Regions from separate parts of the Fusibacter sp. JL298sf-3 genome, predicted to be linked through region 1. Evidence: a T-box and tRNA genes for the amino acid it is inferred to sense, from the RefSeq annotation. Region 1 holds a T-box; the other holds one or more tRNA genes.
What was found. The T-box of region 1 lies ahead of thrS (threonine--tRNA ligase). A T-box ahead of a tRNA ligase gene usually reads a tRNA of that ligase, here a tRNA-Thr.

Region 1 (7,778 bases):
ATAAACAAGATGTTTTTCACTTAAGAAAGCTGAAAACAGCCAGTACAAAAAACGTACTGGCTGTTTTTTCTCAAAATGTCTCTCTTTAATAAAAAGCCTGTCAACCTACTTGTAATTGAGTACCTTTTCCGAAACTTCTTTTAAGAGGCGCGCTTTAAAGTCATCTAGTTTTAACTGACCGAGGTCGCCTTCAGAACGGCTTCTCACCGATACGAGTTCACCTTCGACTTCTTTCTCGCCGACGACGAGCATATAAGGGACTTTTTCAAGCTGTGCTTCCCTAATTTTGTAGCCTATTTTTTCTGAGCGGTCGTCGAGTTCTACACGTGCGCCAATGCGCTTAAGTGCTTGCTCAACAGATGCTGCGTAGTCGTTAAAACGGTCGGAAATCGGCAGTACTTTAACCTGCACCGGTGCCAACCAAGTCGGAAACTTACCTGCATACTTTTCAATCAACATCGCAAGGGTACGTTCGTAGCAGCCAATAGATGTTCTGTGAATAATAATCGGACGCTTTTTCTCACCATCAGAATCGATGTAAGACATGTCGAAACGATCGGCAAGTGAGAAGTCGATTTGAACAGTTATAATGGTGTCTTCTTTACCGTGGACGTTCTTGAACTGAATGTCGAGTTTAGGGCCGTAGAAAGCAGCTTCGCCTTCGACTTCTTTGTAATCGAGTTCAAGATGGTCCAAGATGTTCTTCATGGTCTCTTGCGTTTTCTCCCATTGCTCCGGCGCGCCGACGTACTTCGCTTTGTTGTTTGGATCCCACTTCGAGAACTGGTAGCTGACGTCTTCAGCGATGCCCAATGTGTTCATCATAAAGTTGACGAGATCAACAACCCCTCTGAATTCGGCTTCAAGTTGCTCCGGTGTCACCATGAGATGCGCCTCTGAAATGGTAAACTGTCTCACGCGAATCAAACCATGCATTTCGCCTGACGACTCGTTTCTAAACAGCGTAGAGGTCTCTGCCAATCGCACCGGTAAATCGCGGTAGCTTCTCTGTTTTGCCTTGTATACGAAGAACTGGAATGGACAAGTCATCGGTCTTAGTGCCAACGCCTCGTCTTCCGACTCACCATTAGGTATGACGAACATACCGTCTCTGTAGAGATCCCAGTGTCCTGAAATCTTATAAAGATCCGCTTTTGCCATTAACGGCGTCTTTGTCAGCTGGTACCCTCTCGACTCTTCTTCATCTTCTACAAAACGCTGAAGCAGTTGAACGATTTTAGCGCCCTTAGGCATTAAGAGCGGAAGCCCTTGACCGATGACATCGACCGATGTAAAGAGCTCGAGTTCTCTGCCCACTTTGTTGTGATCGCGTTTCTTCGCTTCTTCGAGCATTTCAAGATGGGCTTCCAACTGCGATTTCTTAGGGAAACTCACACCGTAGATTCTCTGGAGCATCTTGTTGTTTTCATCACCTCTCCAGTAGGCACCTGTAGCCGATAAGAGCTTGACACCCTTAACAAACTCAGTGGATCTAAGATGTGGGCCTGCACACAGGTCTGTGAACTCTCCCTGACTGTAGAAAGTCAACGCCTCGTCTTCAGGCAAATCCTCAATGAGCTCCACTTTATAAGTCTCGCCTTGAGCGCTACAGAATGCTAAGGCTTCTTCTCTTGGCATTTCACTAAAAGTGATTTCGTACTTTTCCTTGACGATAGCCATCATTTCTTTTTCGATGGCGTCTAAATCTTCCGGCTTAAACGGTTTTTCAACGTCGAAGTCGTAGTAAAAACCACGGTCTATTGCAGGGCCAATGGCGAGTTTTGCCTCGGGATACAGGCGCTTTACTGCTTGTGCCAAAATATGCGCGCTGGTGTGTCTAAACGCGTCTTTGCCCTCTTGGTCGTCAAAAGTATAGAGATTGACCTCACAGTCTTCAGTAAGGATTGTGCGAATATCCACGACTTTGCCGTTGACACTGCCCGCCATGGCTTCTTTAGCCAAACGTCCGCTAATGGATTTTGCCAGTTCATACAAACTGATGCCCGACGCCACTTCTCTTACTGAACCGTCTTTTAAAGTTACTTTTATCATATTGAAACCTCCTTGCTCGTCTAAACTGTTTTTTTGTCTCTTTAACGAGGACATAACCGCTTTTCGCCGATAGAACTTCTCGTGCGAAACACTTGCCGAAGTCTTAGGGCTTAACTTTTTATACCAATAAAAAAAACACCCATCCTAAAAAGGGACGAATGTTCATCGCGGTTCCACCCAAATTGCCCGTAGGCCACTCTTAGGGACTGTATCGGTTCCCATCCGGCGGTGTTTTGACAAAGGCTACTCCACCACAGCTAGAGGTTAGTGTTCACATACAGTGTTTAAAGCACTTTCAGCACCGTGCTTCTCTCTTGAAAACTTAAAGTAGGTTACTCTTCCTCATTATCGCTTACACTATTAAATTTAATTATAAAGAGATTATGGCCTTTGTCAAGGGTTTTTGAAAAGATTGTTTGACAATCGACTGTTTCCATCTATCGATTGAGCCCCCATACGGCCTATCGCGTTTAATGCTCCCTGGAAATTGCAGGCGAATAGCCCCTTCGTTCAATAGAAAAGCGCATCGACCACACTGGGCCGATGCGCCTAGAATCTTACTAACAGATGTCGCCACCCATTGAAGCAAAGCCCGCTTTTGCAAGAAGCTCTTGACATTTTGCCGTTAAATGTTCAGGTACGAGGACAATCGGTCCCGTACAGCCCATTCCGCTCTCGGCGTAGATGTCGTTTCTCCAAAGGACTTTAACAGCATCTTCGAGATCCATAATATCGATCCCTGAAATCGAACCTGTGACGACGACTTTTTCAGGTGCTTTAACGTCTTCAGTGTCTTTTGGCGCAGATTTCTCTGTGGCTTTGGCGATGATGTCCGTCCAACCGATCTTGCTAAGCTTTGCAAACTCTGCTTTGGCAATATCGTTAATCTTGTTTTTAGAAATTTCATGACCGTATCTCAACGCATTTGCAATAACCGGTGCACCAGATGCTCTCGATAAGATGAGGACATTTCGGTCGTAACCTTCGCCGATTCCAGGACCGTAACCGAATCCCGTCGTCTCGTATTGACCACCGCTTGTAAACGATGAAAACATCTTCATTAAAATATTGCCTGTTAAGCTGTCTGTAACGGCTACATCTACAGCGCCTAGTAAGAGATCGTTGCCTCTGAGCACCGTGCCGCCATCTGACCTTTGAGATTCACCAAAAGAGATGTCATAACCTTTTGAAGCGATTTCTTTCAAAATCTTTTCAACAGTTCTAGAGCCTTCGACATTTAAGATGCCCACTGTAGGTGCTTCAATGCCCGCCGCTTTTGCAGCGATAATACCGTAGATAGCGTTCTTCGTCATAGCTTCTACACGGTTGGTCGCAGATGTTCCCGTCGTCGTGGCGATAAAGAGTTCTCTACCTGCTGACGGCGTCACAACGCGTCCTACTGTGGAAACGCCAATGGGGAAATTATAGTGCATGGTAACGCATGCGCCAATTTCGCCGGAATCCAAATGCGATTCCATAATTTTGTACATTTCTTCTTCAGTATTGGCTTCAAGTGTTTCAATCCCCGATGTATTTTGAGGTCCGATAAGAACAAGTTTCATATCCGGGTACATTTTCTTGGCCAACAGAGCCCCTTCAATAAGGGTTTTTTCGCCGTGTTCACTGCCCAATGTCGTCAATGCCACTTTTTTTGTATTTCCAAATTGACCTGTCTCAATAGCATCGGCAATTTCTAAAAAGGCATTTCCAACGATTTTGTTGAGTTCCATAGTATGCCTCCTCTCTATTCAGATAGGTTTTCAGCAAGCTTTCTCATTGCGTCTGCTATCATCAATTTGACTTTATCTTCATCGAAACCGGCTTGAACAGCATCCTCTTTGCCTTTGTTTGCTTCCACTACAAAAGAGACACCGTCAAATAGGTTTGTCATACGTCCTAAGAACAAGCTGCCCTTACCGACGATCATCGCACGGTTTATTTCACCGTTTTTCATCGCGTCAATGGCAAATCCAATGTAAGGAACACCCGATGGAATATGGCCTTGAGTCGGTGCGAAGCCAGGCATACCGTGTTCTTCAACAAAGGTTTTAAGGCCAGAGCGCTCGAGTTCGCCACGCTTAACGCCAAGTGCTGCAATCATCTTGTAGTTCGCTTCTGGGACATCGCCTGCACCGGCAGGTTTTGTAATGTCAGGGTTTTGCATTTCCACAGAATACTTGTCGACATCTGTGATTTTGAGACCGCCCTTATCCAGTGGCTGTGTAATCAAAGAGGTGATAACCGCTTGAGGTGAAGAACCTGTGCCCACAGTATGTCTACCGATGAGATCTGTGTTCACGTATGGCGATACACCATCGTCTTCAGATACGAGAACGGCAAAACCGCCCACTGTGTCTTCTAAAATCGGAAGGCCTTTTTTCACATGGTCTTTACCGTTCATACCGAGTTTCGCTGTTGCACCGCCGCCGACAACGACAACGTGCTTGAATACGCCGGACTTAACAAGTGCACTGGCGTTAATTAAAGCATGTGTCGGTGCTGCACAGAAACCTCTTGTATCGGAACCCGTTGCATTGACGAGGCCACAGCCTTCAGCAATCGACTTAGCGAAGTTGCCGCCACCTCTTTGGTTCATATCGCCACAAGCTTCTTCAGAACACTCGATAACGTATTCGATTTCATCTGGATTGACTTCTGTTTGTTTCATAAGGTGCTTAACCGCTAATACACCTGAAGCTTTAACAACGAGGTTTTCAAACATGATGTGTGCGGTCAAGTTGGTGTCGACGTCATGCGCCTTCTTAACGCAACCGACGAGCTCACCAGCATGGTAAAGCGCCTCAGCGTGGTGGTCGCTGATTTGCGCGATAACCGCTTCTTTTGATTCGCCTGTTTTAAAAACTGCAAGTTCTTTTTCAGAGAACATTTCATTGGCGGTAAGCTTTTCGACAACAGATGCGGTAAAGCTTTCTGTCAACATAACGAGGTCGAAAGAATCCGCAATTTTTAACATGCCGATAAATTCTTCTTGAGGCATAATCTCACCGAACTTACCATAGCGGCCACCTTCTACAGGATGTGCACACCAAGGCATTTCAATTGCATTTAACGACTCTGGTTGACGATTGCCGATATAGACTTGATTCGGTGCATAAGTGATCACTTCTTCATAAGGGCGAATCGCGTCGTTAATTTTTCCTAGGTATTCTGAATGTGGATTGGTTTGTTTTTCAACAACTGCTGTTGTTCCGTTATGTGCAATCATATCCGGCGTGTGCACGAGAATATAACTTGCATTTTTCAAAACTGGCTTAGTCATAAAGCACCTCCAAAAGAATTTGTCCACAACTCTTAGGGTTCATGCCTAAGAGCGTTTTGAACGCAATTATTTTCTATAAAGTCATCCTATGAAAGGTTTCTTTCAATCTTATAAAGGTCCCAGCTGAACACACTGTCCAGCCGGGACTCTATGAACACAACGCGTGCTGCTCGAAGACTTCACCGGACGGCGAAGTTTTCTCCCCCTCTTTAAAGCTCTAAAGAGGTCACGACGTCATTAGTCTTCAAAGACTGTTTGTCCGTCAACTTCAGTTTCGAAAGCAACGAGTGCCTTCTCAACCATTTTTCTACGAATTGACTTCTCTTCTTTCGCCTCTAAAGATGGGTCCCCAAGTGGGTATGGGATTGCAATTGTCGGAACGATTCTGTTCGCGCCAACTGTTAAAGAGATCGGTACAACTGTACACATGTGTACAACTGGGAATCCGGCTCTTTCTATTTCTTTAACCATCGTTGCACCGCAACGCGTACAGGTGCCTCAGGTTGAGGTAAGGATGACAGCATCAACATTGTTGGCTTTCAAATCCTTAGCAATTTCAGCTGCAAAGCTCTTAGAGTTTGCAACAGACGTACCATTACCGACAGTTGTGTAGAAGTAACCGAATAATTCACCGATTTTGCCTTCCTTCTCCATATCGCGGAGAACGTCAACAGGAATTACTCTATTAGGATCTTGATTTGCATAAACAGGGTCGTAACCACCGTGTGCTGTTTCATGATCTGCTTCAGTTATTGTGTCTAATTTAGAAATATCGTATTTCCCGTATTTAGACGCAGATGAAGACTCTATACGCTCTGGGTTGTGCTTTGGTACAATACCGCCTGACGTTACAATGGCGATTTTCGCTTTTGTAATGTCTTTTACCGCAGGACTTGGATCTACTCTGTCGAATACAGCCATTGGGTACTCAGTCTCAAAGCTCTCGCCTTTCAACTTCTTAACCAACATCTTAACCGCTCTCGTAGAACCTCTGTCTTCAGTAAATTGGTTCACGCGTACACCGCGTGTTATATAGCCTTCTTCGGCAGGTGTACCAAGTGTTTCATTGTTAATGAACTTAACTGCAAACTTAGAAATTGCAGGAATAGCTTTTCTCATACCGGCAGCTGAATTCGCTGTACTGATAATGTAGATGTCCTTTTTAAACACGTCTACACCTGGGTTTTCTTCGTACATCGCAGTGAACGCCTTAACGCCGAGCTCTTCTTGAACCATCTTCACTACATTACCGCATGCCATACCGTAACGACCGGCATTGAATGCAGGACCAGCGATGACTAAGTCCGGATTATTAGCCTTGATTAACTCCAGCACTTCAGCTTGAGCTTTCTCCAAGTTTTCGTTGAAGTAGGAATCCCCGCAAACGACTGTAGCTACGATTTCAATATCATCGCCCAACTTTGTATTCAGCTGAGCTGATATTGGAGGAAGTTCATTAAGCACATGTGGCTCGATATCCGCTTTTTCTTCACCGCCGAGGCCTGCGAAGAACTGGTTGATATAGTGGACAACCTTAGTTTTACCCATCGGTGCATCCCTCCTTAATTAATTAATCGTTAAACTTACAAAATTCATTTCTAATGCTTTGCATTTCTTCGATAATCTCATCAACATTTAAAACCATTTCCATCATGCCTATTTGATCATCATATACAGTTGCATCTACCTCGTCTTTGAATTCTGGTTCACAAGAGTGGTAAACGCTTAATCCTAAAGCTACACCAGCAAGAGGGCCTGCAAAAGTAGGGTCGCCTGCTGTTACTGTTTCAGCTGCTAGACCAGCAGCTTCGGCTTCCGCTGCACCTATGATTACCACGACGTTTTCAGCACCGTATTTATCTACGGCGTCTTTAACGCGCTTTTGGTTTTCAAGGTCCATCGCGCCTGCGGCGGTTCAGACAAAACATTCTGTTGATGAAAAGATGACTTCGCAATCAAGCGATTCGAGACATTCTTGGATCGCTGGACCCGGAATACCGTCTCTGTCACCGATGATGATTACTTTTTTTCCTGAGTAACGGCTCATCGTATTGCCTCCTATTATTATTTTAGTTTTTTAATTGTAATTAGTAAGTTCTCGCAGTCATTTTGTTAAATCCAACTTCACTGGTTGCACCTGTGATGGCTTGAATTTCAACTTCAATGCTTCCGTCTGCTCTTAACGAACCGTCGAAACCACCTGCGATAACGTCTACAACATCAATGTGACCGATGATGCGGTCGAGTTTTGGTAATACAATTGTCATGTTTGCATTACCACCGGTTACACAAGCATCTCCTGACGGATCTGAATCGGCAAGCGATTGAGAAGCACCGTCTCTACCTGCGTACTCGTCTGTCAAAATAACTGTTTTAATCCCTTTAGCAGAGATTTTTTTACAGTTCATGATCAGGTCTGTATCTGGGTTTCCGAAGCCTTCTTCAG
Region 2 (7,778 bases), 900 kb from region 1:
ACCCGCCAATAAGTGAGCCCCCCCACTAAAATTTGTACGATTAGAATAACTGCTACAAAAATTGAAATGACCAGTTTTCTAATACTTCTCTTAACTTTAATCTCATTCATACAAACCCTCCTCGCTATAAAAGCGCCTCATTAAAAAATCGTAATATTCGCTTTTATACCCCGAGTTCGATCCATTCATTCACCAGTACCCCTACAAAAAGTAGTATATTTACAACTGTTGCTGTCATAACGAAATTTTTAACCGCCAAAACAAAGGTTTTTCCCTTTACAGGTGCTTTTACAAAGCGCTCGGTCTGCCTGTAGACAATCGGCGTCAAAACAAAAACGCCGAGCAGTACCGTCGGAAGAACCCCACACAATACTCCGATTAAAACCACGGCGTAAGCCGCTATGACATTGCCAATATAAAGTTTTACTGCAGCCTGACGGCCGATGGCCACCGGTAGTGTATGGCGTTTGTTAACGATGTCTTCTTCTCTGTCGCAGATGTTGTTGGCCAACATGATGTTGGCAATCAGCAGAACAAACGGCACGCAAAGCCACGCGATAGGCAAGAGCACCTGATGCGCTAAGGCAACAGTCAACCAGCCGCCTTGCAAGTGTACGCGAATAGGTTGCTTGCTGTAACTGTGGATATAAAACGCTAAAAACGGAATGATGCCCCCCATAAAGCTGCCGCTAAACACCTCGCCTAAAATGGTTCTCGATATGGGCAACGGTCCAAGCGAATACAGCATCCCGACGCCAAAGGAAGCCGCACCTAATAAAAGTACAATATAATCCGTTCGAACAAATAAAACAAGTCCTATTATAACGGCTAGACCAAAGAGTGCATATAGGACCAATTGCGCATTTTTGACCGACAGTTCACCTGCCCCCATGGGGTTGTGCACTTCGTAATGATACCCTTCTTTAAGTTCCGCTTTTTGATAGTCCATATAGTGGTTGAGACCTGTGGTGCCCATATCCACGAGCAACAGGGCCGTCAGCATCAACAGCGCGTTAATCGCATCGAGCTCAACACCGGAATAAGCCGCCATCAACGTCCCCATCAAAAACGGCAGGACACTTGCGACTTTTGTCTGAATTTCTACAAATTTTAAAAATTTCTTAATCATCTTTTTTCACCTTCTTATTATTCTATCGACACATCGATTATACAGTATACCATATATTAAAAAGCTTGTAACATCAATTGACGCCTTATGTTCGGAAACGTATAATAATATCAGATTGCATCATTGGAGGTGTTTCATGAAGAATATACGATCGTACTTGCTGATTTCACTTGGGGCACTGCTGGTCGCTACCGGCATCTGTCTCTTCTTTATTCCGGCGAACCTCGCAACTGGGGGTATCACAGGTCTCGCCCTTGTTACGCATAAGCTCGTTCCCGCAATTTCCATTGGGAACGCTCTGCTTATCCTCAACGTCGTGCTCTTCGGCATCGGCTTTTTAACCATCGGCAAGGCTTTCGGCGCGAAAACCATCTACGCTGCTGCCCTATTGACAGGGCTGGTATACGTTTTCGACGCTTTCGTCACTCTAGACGGTCCGATTGTCGACGACTTACTCGTCAACTTAATCGCCGGCATCCTCGTATCTGGGTTGGGCCTCGGCATCGTCTTTAATCAAAACGCCTCGACAGGTGGTACCGATATTATAGCAAAGGTGTTGAACAAATACCTCAACATCGATATCGGCCGCTCACTGCTCATGGCGGACTTCGTCGTCGTCACACTCGCCGCTTTCAGTTTCGGCATAGAGCTGGCTGTTTACGCACTTCTCGGCATTATTATGAACGGCTTTATCATCGATGCGGCCATAGAGGGCTTCAATCTAAAAGTCAATGTGTCCATTATCTCGAGCGAGTCCGTTGCCATTCAAAAGTATATTGTGGAAAGTCTCGAAAGAGGCGCCACCATCTACACGGCTAAAGGCGCCTACACCATGAGCGACAAAGAAATCATCACGTCGGTGATGGGTAAAAAAGAGTTCGTCCGATTGAAAACCCACGTCAGAGCCCTTGACCCTAAGGCATTTGTGATGGTCTCTAACGTGCGGGAAGTCCTCGGCGAAGGCTTTTTCAGCTAGAACATTAAAAAAAATTAATCACCTGAATTTTCTCTTGTTTTTTATAAAAAAATCATTTATAATAACAAAAGAATGCCGTCGTAGCTCAGCAGGTAGAGCAACGCCATGGTAAGGCGTAGGTCGTGAGTTCGAATCTCATCGTCGGCTCCAATTCAAACCTCTAGCACAAGCTAGAGGTTTTTCTTTTTTAACAACAAATGTTGTTGCAGAAAAACAGGGAACTTTAATGGCTTTGTGGAGGCGTGCATTTATTACCCCTACTGCCAATCCGTAAACACATGCCAACGACTTGTCTAAATTGAGGAGGCTTTTATGAAACCGTTTAAAATGGATTTTCACGTCCACAGTGACTTTTCAAGTGACTCAAAAGCACCGATGGAAGAGATGCTTCAAGCGGCAATCGACCAATCGGTAACCCACATTGCCTTCACCGAGCACGTGGATTACGACAGCGACCCATCGCTTCGCACCACCGAGTGGGATTTTGACCAGCCGGCTTATTTCAATCAAGTCGAGGCATTTAATCGCCGGTACGACGGCGTTATCAAGTTACATTATGCGGCAGAAATCGGCCTTCAAGAAATTTCAGCAGAAAAAAACGACGCTCTGTGCAAAGCTTATCCATTTGATTTTATTTTGGCCTCGCTTCACACGCTGGAAAAAAAAGACGTCTACCTCAGCCCACATTTTACAGACGGCTCTGCTAAAACGGCCATTCAAACGTATTTTGAAGCGTACTTCAACAACATATGCGCATACGATAATTACGACGTTCTCGGACATCTCGATCTCTACCTGAGGTACCACCCTCAGACGAGAAATGTCCCTTTTTCAGCTTTTTCAGATTATGTTGAAACGCTACTGAAGAAGGTGATTGAAAGTGGCAAAGGCATCGAGGTCAACGCCGGTGGTCATCGATACAACCTCGGACACAACAACCCCGACACACCGATTTTAAAGCTCTACAAAGACCTCGGTGGAGAGATTATCACCCTCGGCAGCGATGCCCATTCCACCGGATATGTCGCCCATGCCTATGAGGCAAATGTCGCCCACTTAAAAGCACTGGGCTTCCAATACGCCTGTACGTTTGAAAAGCGGCAGCCGGTCTTTCACAAGCTGTAGCCTCTGATAAATTTCAAGAAAAAAGACGCCGTCAAGTGCTCACTTGTAGGCGTCTTTTTTATCTTATCAATCTTGTGATAAATATTTATACGAATCGTCTGTGACCTTTTTGAGCACCTCTTCGCACCCCTCTGATTTAAGTAGCGCTTCAAAGAACTCGAACATAATCGCTCTCGACTGAGACATGTGGTTCAGATGGCGGTCTGTCACAACCTGTTTTTCCATATTCCAGTGACAACCTTCAAGTGGTTCTAAAAGACAACTTACCATGACCTCCAGTTCACTAAGCACTGCCGAGTTGTCTATAGATGGACTGATCATGTGCCACACTTTAATGTAGTTGGCTCGACCAAAGGTTTCTCGATCTTCAATCCCAGTCAAGTAGGGGAAGTCGTTTAAAGTGCTCGGCCTTCTGCAGTCGTAAATTAAAGTGAAGCCCACTGTCTTGTTACTCGCCCAAGAGGTCTTCAATAGGTACCCTTCAAGTGTCTTCGTTCTTAAAACTCTAATCCCTCGCATCATCACCTCGCGTTCTATAGAGGATTAAGACTTGTACACCAGCGGCATCACCCAAAAGAAAATAAGGGCCACCGCCGAAAGGATGCGCGTCATTTTGAGCGCCATCTCAGAACGCTCCCTCGTGTGCGTCACACGCCAAAACTCTGTAACTTTTAAAAACAACTTAGGGTTGACGATGCCAAGTGCCAACACCAGTGACAAAACCAGTTTACCAAAAAGATTCATAAAGCTCTCCTTCTCTCATGTGATTTTCTATGATGACACGCACGCCTTTGCGCGAGGGGGTTCCTTTTTCCATACCATTTCAACGGCTACCGCCCCCGCCTCTAAATCCGGTCGCTCGGCCACCGTTTGAAAAGCCGCTTTTAAATAAAAACGATAGGCCTTTTCGTTGGCCTTGTAAACACTGAGCGTCAGCGTGTCCACTTGTGCTTTTGCCGTTTCAAGAAGTGCGCGTCCCACGCCTTTTCCCCAGTGGGTTTCCCGCACGAAAATTCCGGCGATGTAAGTGTCCATTAGACCAATAAAGCCCACGACTTCGCCGTCTGCTTCGTAGACGTACACCTCCGCCTGAGGGAGCTGAGTTTTAACTTCTTCAAAATGCCCCGTCCAATACGAACGCGCCACAAAGGGATGTGCTAAACAATTGGTTTCTAGCCAAATGGCCATAACGGTTTCCAAATCGCCTGTTTCATACTTTCTAATCATCTGTTAACCTGCCTTTTCTATAGAAGTTTTTGAAAGACAGCGTACAAGATAAAGGTATACCCGACACTGAACAAAGTGCCCAGTAAGAAGTACTCTGCAAAGATTTTATGCGCCATCATTTTAAAGCGCGCTAAAGATTTAAGTGCCACGACAAATCCAATTGAAGCCAGTTGTCCGGCCAATAGAAACACAGCAATTAAGAAGCGCTCGAACACGCCAATCCATTTGCCGGTCTTCACTTCGTCAATAAAGTCGTAGTCGGCCTCGACGAGGTCCACTTTCAATTGGTCGTTGAGTTTGGCGGCGTAGTCCGGAACTTTTCGGTAGGCGATGTCGAACAAGAGCGGCACAAAGTAAATCCCCGATAGCGCCGTATAGAGGACGATAAAGCCCGCTTTGAATTCTTCGTAAGACACCCCGTTGCCGTTTAAGAAGGTCTCGACAAAATAGGCGTTTACCGCATGGTACCGAATGGGCACCCCGCGTGCGACGATAAAAATCAGCGCAATATGCACCGCTTGGTCTGCGGCAAACAAGAGTGCTCTAGCAACTTCCGGTGCCCGTCGCTGTTCTCCCCACCTTTGCAGGCCCTCTTTAACGATATCCACCACAATGTGCAGCACCGACACAAGGGCTATGCGCCATAGAATCTCACTGGGATACGCTACAAAAATCACCGGCAACGCCGTGAAAAAGAGCACTGCCCCATGTTTGAGAAAACCTCTTGGATTCAGCTGTGATTTTTCACGTACCATTTGCGTCGTCTGAAAGACGAAGTCCGACAAAACATGTGCGAACAAAAGCACCATCACCAGCATTACCCCACCGCCTTTCTCGCCGTCACCAATGTGTACAGCGCGCTGTACGCTTCCAAGAGTTCCTCCATATTGGCGCTGCTCAAACGTTCGTAATAACTTGAACGACTAATTTTAAGCGCCTGATATGCCGCCGATGGCTCAACGTTTTCAAGGGCATAGCGCATGGCCGCCCACTGCTTATCGGTTATCTTTTCAAGCGCCTTGTGTACCACGGGCAATACCCCGTTGCACACGCTGTCCGTGTGGCTGTAACCGGTTGCCACGCGACCGTCGTAATGTGCGCTCTTTTTCAGCTCAGCCAGTTGGTCCCTTGCGTTCCAAAAAATTGGCCCGTTCATCTCCCAAGAATTCTCTTTTATCGCACCGTCCACTTCGCCGATGCCAATGGCATACCGCGCTTCATACGGCTGTAAGTAGCTAAAGGTCAGCAACAAAAGCCGCCCGATGTCAGGCCTTAAAGGCATGAGCAACTGGAGCTCGTCGCCCTGTGAAACATGGTACTGCCGCTCGGTTTCAAAAGTGGTCTCTATGGCGGCGTTTAATGCGTTCACCTGCGCTTTTAAAGTCGCATCAAATGTCTGAGGGTCATAAGTCGACGACTTGACGATGTCCAGCGTCACCACCATATAGGTGCTGTTTGTCGCCGAATTCTCTTCTTCCAAAACGTACAGTCCACGCGACACATTTCGTATCACGTGCTGTTTCTTCAGTTCGTAAATGTACCAATGTACTGTGCTTTTTTTAATATCGCCGTATACGTCGGCATAAAATGTGTAAAAATCTTTTACAGCGATGGTCTTGTACGCTTTAAATCGCGTTTTAAGGGCTTCAACATGAAGCTTTTGATCCATCTCTTTCACACCGCACCCCCTTTTATACACAGAATACCATATCTCATTTGTTATGCCAATGTTTTTCCGGCTCAAAACCCTTACAAATAAAAATCCGGGTTTTAGACCGACAAATTGTTTTTCCGACTTTTAACCCGTACGGATGAAGGCGGCCTTTTTAAATAAAGTTCAGTAGGCCAATGAACGGTTTTAAAAGCTATTTGACATACTTAATAAAAGTCTCCGCAAACAACTCCGCATGCTCTTTTATCCAGTTGAACTGTCGCGTCCAGTCCTTCCTGTTAAAAAAATCGGCCTCTTTTGTAAGTTTTATTCGACTCGCTTTCTTAGTGGGAAGTTCCATCCACTCAAGTGGGGTTCCCATTGCGCGCTCAATTTCTTCTTTGTGATTAAAGCAGCGCCTCAAATCTCTTTTAAAGTCTCTTCAGTGCAAAATCATCGTTTGTACAATCGTCGTTCCAAACGTACTCAATAAGTGTCGCGATTTCCTCGGCCTTGTCTCTACCACAACAATCGCTGACAAAGCCCAATGCCATATCCATGCCGGCCGATACACCGGAAGACGTATAGTATTTGCCGTCGATGACCCAGCGCGCTTTGTCAACCCAGTTCACTTGATTACTAGTCGCTTTAACCCATGCCATGGCGCGCTTATTGGACGTCGCCTTTTTTCCGTTTAAAGCGCCGCATTTCGCTAGGAGTGCAGCCCCTGTACAAATCGATAAGCAATAAGCTGCCTGATTCGCTAGAGTCTCTAGCAGAGCTAAAAAGGCCGCGTCGTCGACCAACTGCCTTGTACCACGGCCACCGGGGACTACCAAAATCCCCTTTTTATCTGCATTTAGAATAGATTTCGTCGCTATCTGAGCTCCCTGTGCCGATACAACTGTCCCGCCAAAATGAGAACAATAAGTGAGCTTAAAGCCCTCTATTCGTCCCAAAATTTCAATCGGGCCAAAGGCGTCTAAGGTTTCAAATCCGTCAAAAAGCAAGAGGTTGACATCCATCTTTTTATCCTCCATTTTGTTTTCTAAAGGGCGTTCAGCGCTATGTAATTTCAAACACGCATGCACTTCACCGACAGTTAATGATACCATAAAATTTCTAGACTGTTTAGAGCGCATAAGAAAAGCGGCAACTCTATGGAGATGCCGCTCTACATTTATTCTACTTCCAGTCTCTGCTCTCTACTCCACCGTCACACTCTTCGCCAAGTTTCTCGGCTTGTCTACATCGTTGCCGCGGAGCGCAGACACGTAGTACGCAAAGAGTTGCATCGGTACCACAGCTAAAATCGGCGTCAACATGTCTTCCACAACGGGAATGTAGAACACTTCGTCTGCCGTATGGTGCACTTTCTCGTGACCGCGTTTGGCCACGGCAAAAACATGGGCACCACGGGCCATAACTTCCGTGATATTGGAAAGCATTTTATCGTACAAGCGGTCTTGCGTCGCCAGTGCTACCACAAAGGTATTGTCTTCAATAAGGGCAATCGTCCCGTGCTTGAGCTCCCCGGCGGCAATGGCAAACGAATTGATATACGAAATTTCCTTGAGCTTCAAAGAGGCCTCGTGCGACAAATCGGCGTCGATGCCTCTGCCCATAAAGAAGACCTTTTCGTTGTTGAACTGTTCAGCGGCCAGCTTTTG

Region 2: it has a tRNA-Thr gene. The T-box ahead of thrS (threonine--tRNA ligase) is inferred to sense a tRNA for this amino acid. The anticodon was not compared.

The regions. Positions count from the first base shown of each region.
Region 1 covers NZ_CM132608.1:111,761-119,538, reverse strand. Annotated here, with positions in the region: gene thrS (threonine--tRNA ligase) at 106-2,052, opposite strand; T-box leader at 2,200-2,410, opposite strand; gene grdD (glycine/sarcosine/betaine reductase complex component C subunit alpha) at 2,613-3,782, opposite strand; gene grdC (glycine/sarcosine/betaine reductase complex component C subunit beta) at 3,797-5,332, opposite strand; gene grdB (glycine reductase complex selenoprotein B) at 5,570-6,880, opposite strand; gene grdA (glycine/sarcosine/betaine reductase complex selenoprotein A) at 6,903-7,379, opposite strand; gene ACR6HW_RS00530 (glycine/sarcosine/betaine reductase component B subunit) at 7,420-7,778, opposite strand, start outside.
Region 2 covers NZ_CM132608.1:3,058,927-3,066,704, reverse strand. Annotated here, with positions in the region: gene ACR6HW_RS14650 (methyl-accepting chemotaxis protein) at 1-110, opposite strand, end outside; gene ACR6HW_RS14645 (UbiA family prenyltransferase) at 164-1,129, opposite strand; gene ACR6HW_RS14640 (YitT family protein) at 1,266-2,105, shown strand; tRNA gene ACR6HW_RS14635 (tRNA-Thr) at 2,180-2,255, shown strand; gene ACR6HW_RS14630 (histidinol-phosphatase HisJ family protein) at 2,418-3,230, shown strand; gene ACR6HW_RS14625 (hypothetical protein) at 3,297-3,752, opposite strand; gene ACR6HW_RS14620 (DUF6199 family natural product biosynthesis protein) at 3,774-3,974, opposite strand; gene ACR6HW_RS14615 (GNAT family N-acetyltransferase) at 4,002-4,457, opposite strand; gene ACR6HW_RS14610 (DUF3307 domain-containing protein) at 4,475-5,275, opposite strand; gene ACR6HW_RS14605 (SatD family protein) at 5,275-6,126, opposite strand; gene ACR6HW_RS14600 (DUF4268 domain-containing protein) at 6,323-6,532, opposite strand; gene ACR6HW_RS14595 (DJ-1/PfpI family protein) at 6,540-7,133, opposite strand; gene glmS (glutamine--fructose-6-phosphate transaminase (isomerizing)) at 7,314-7,778, opposite strand, start outside.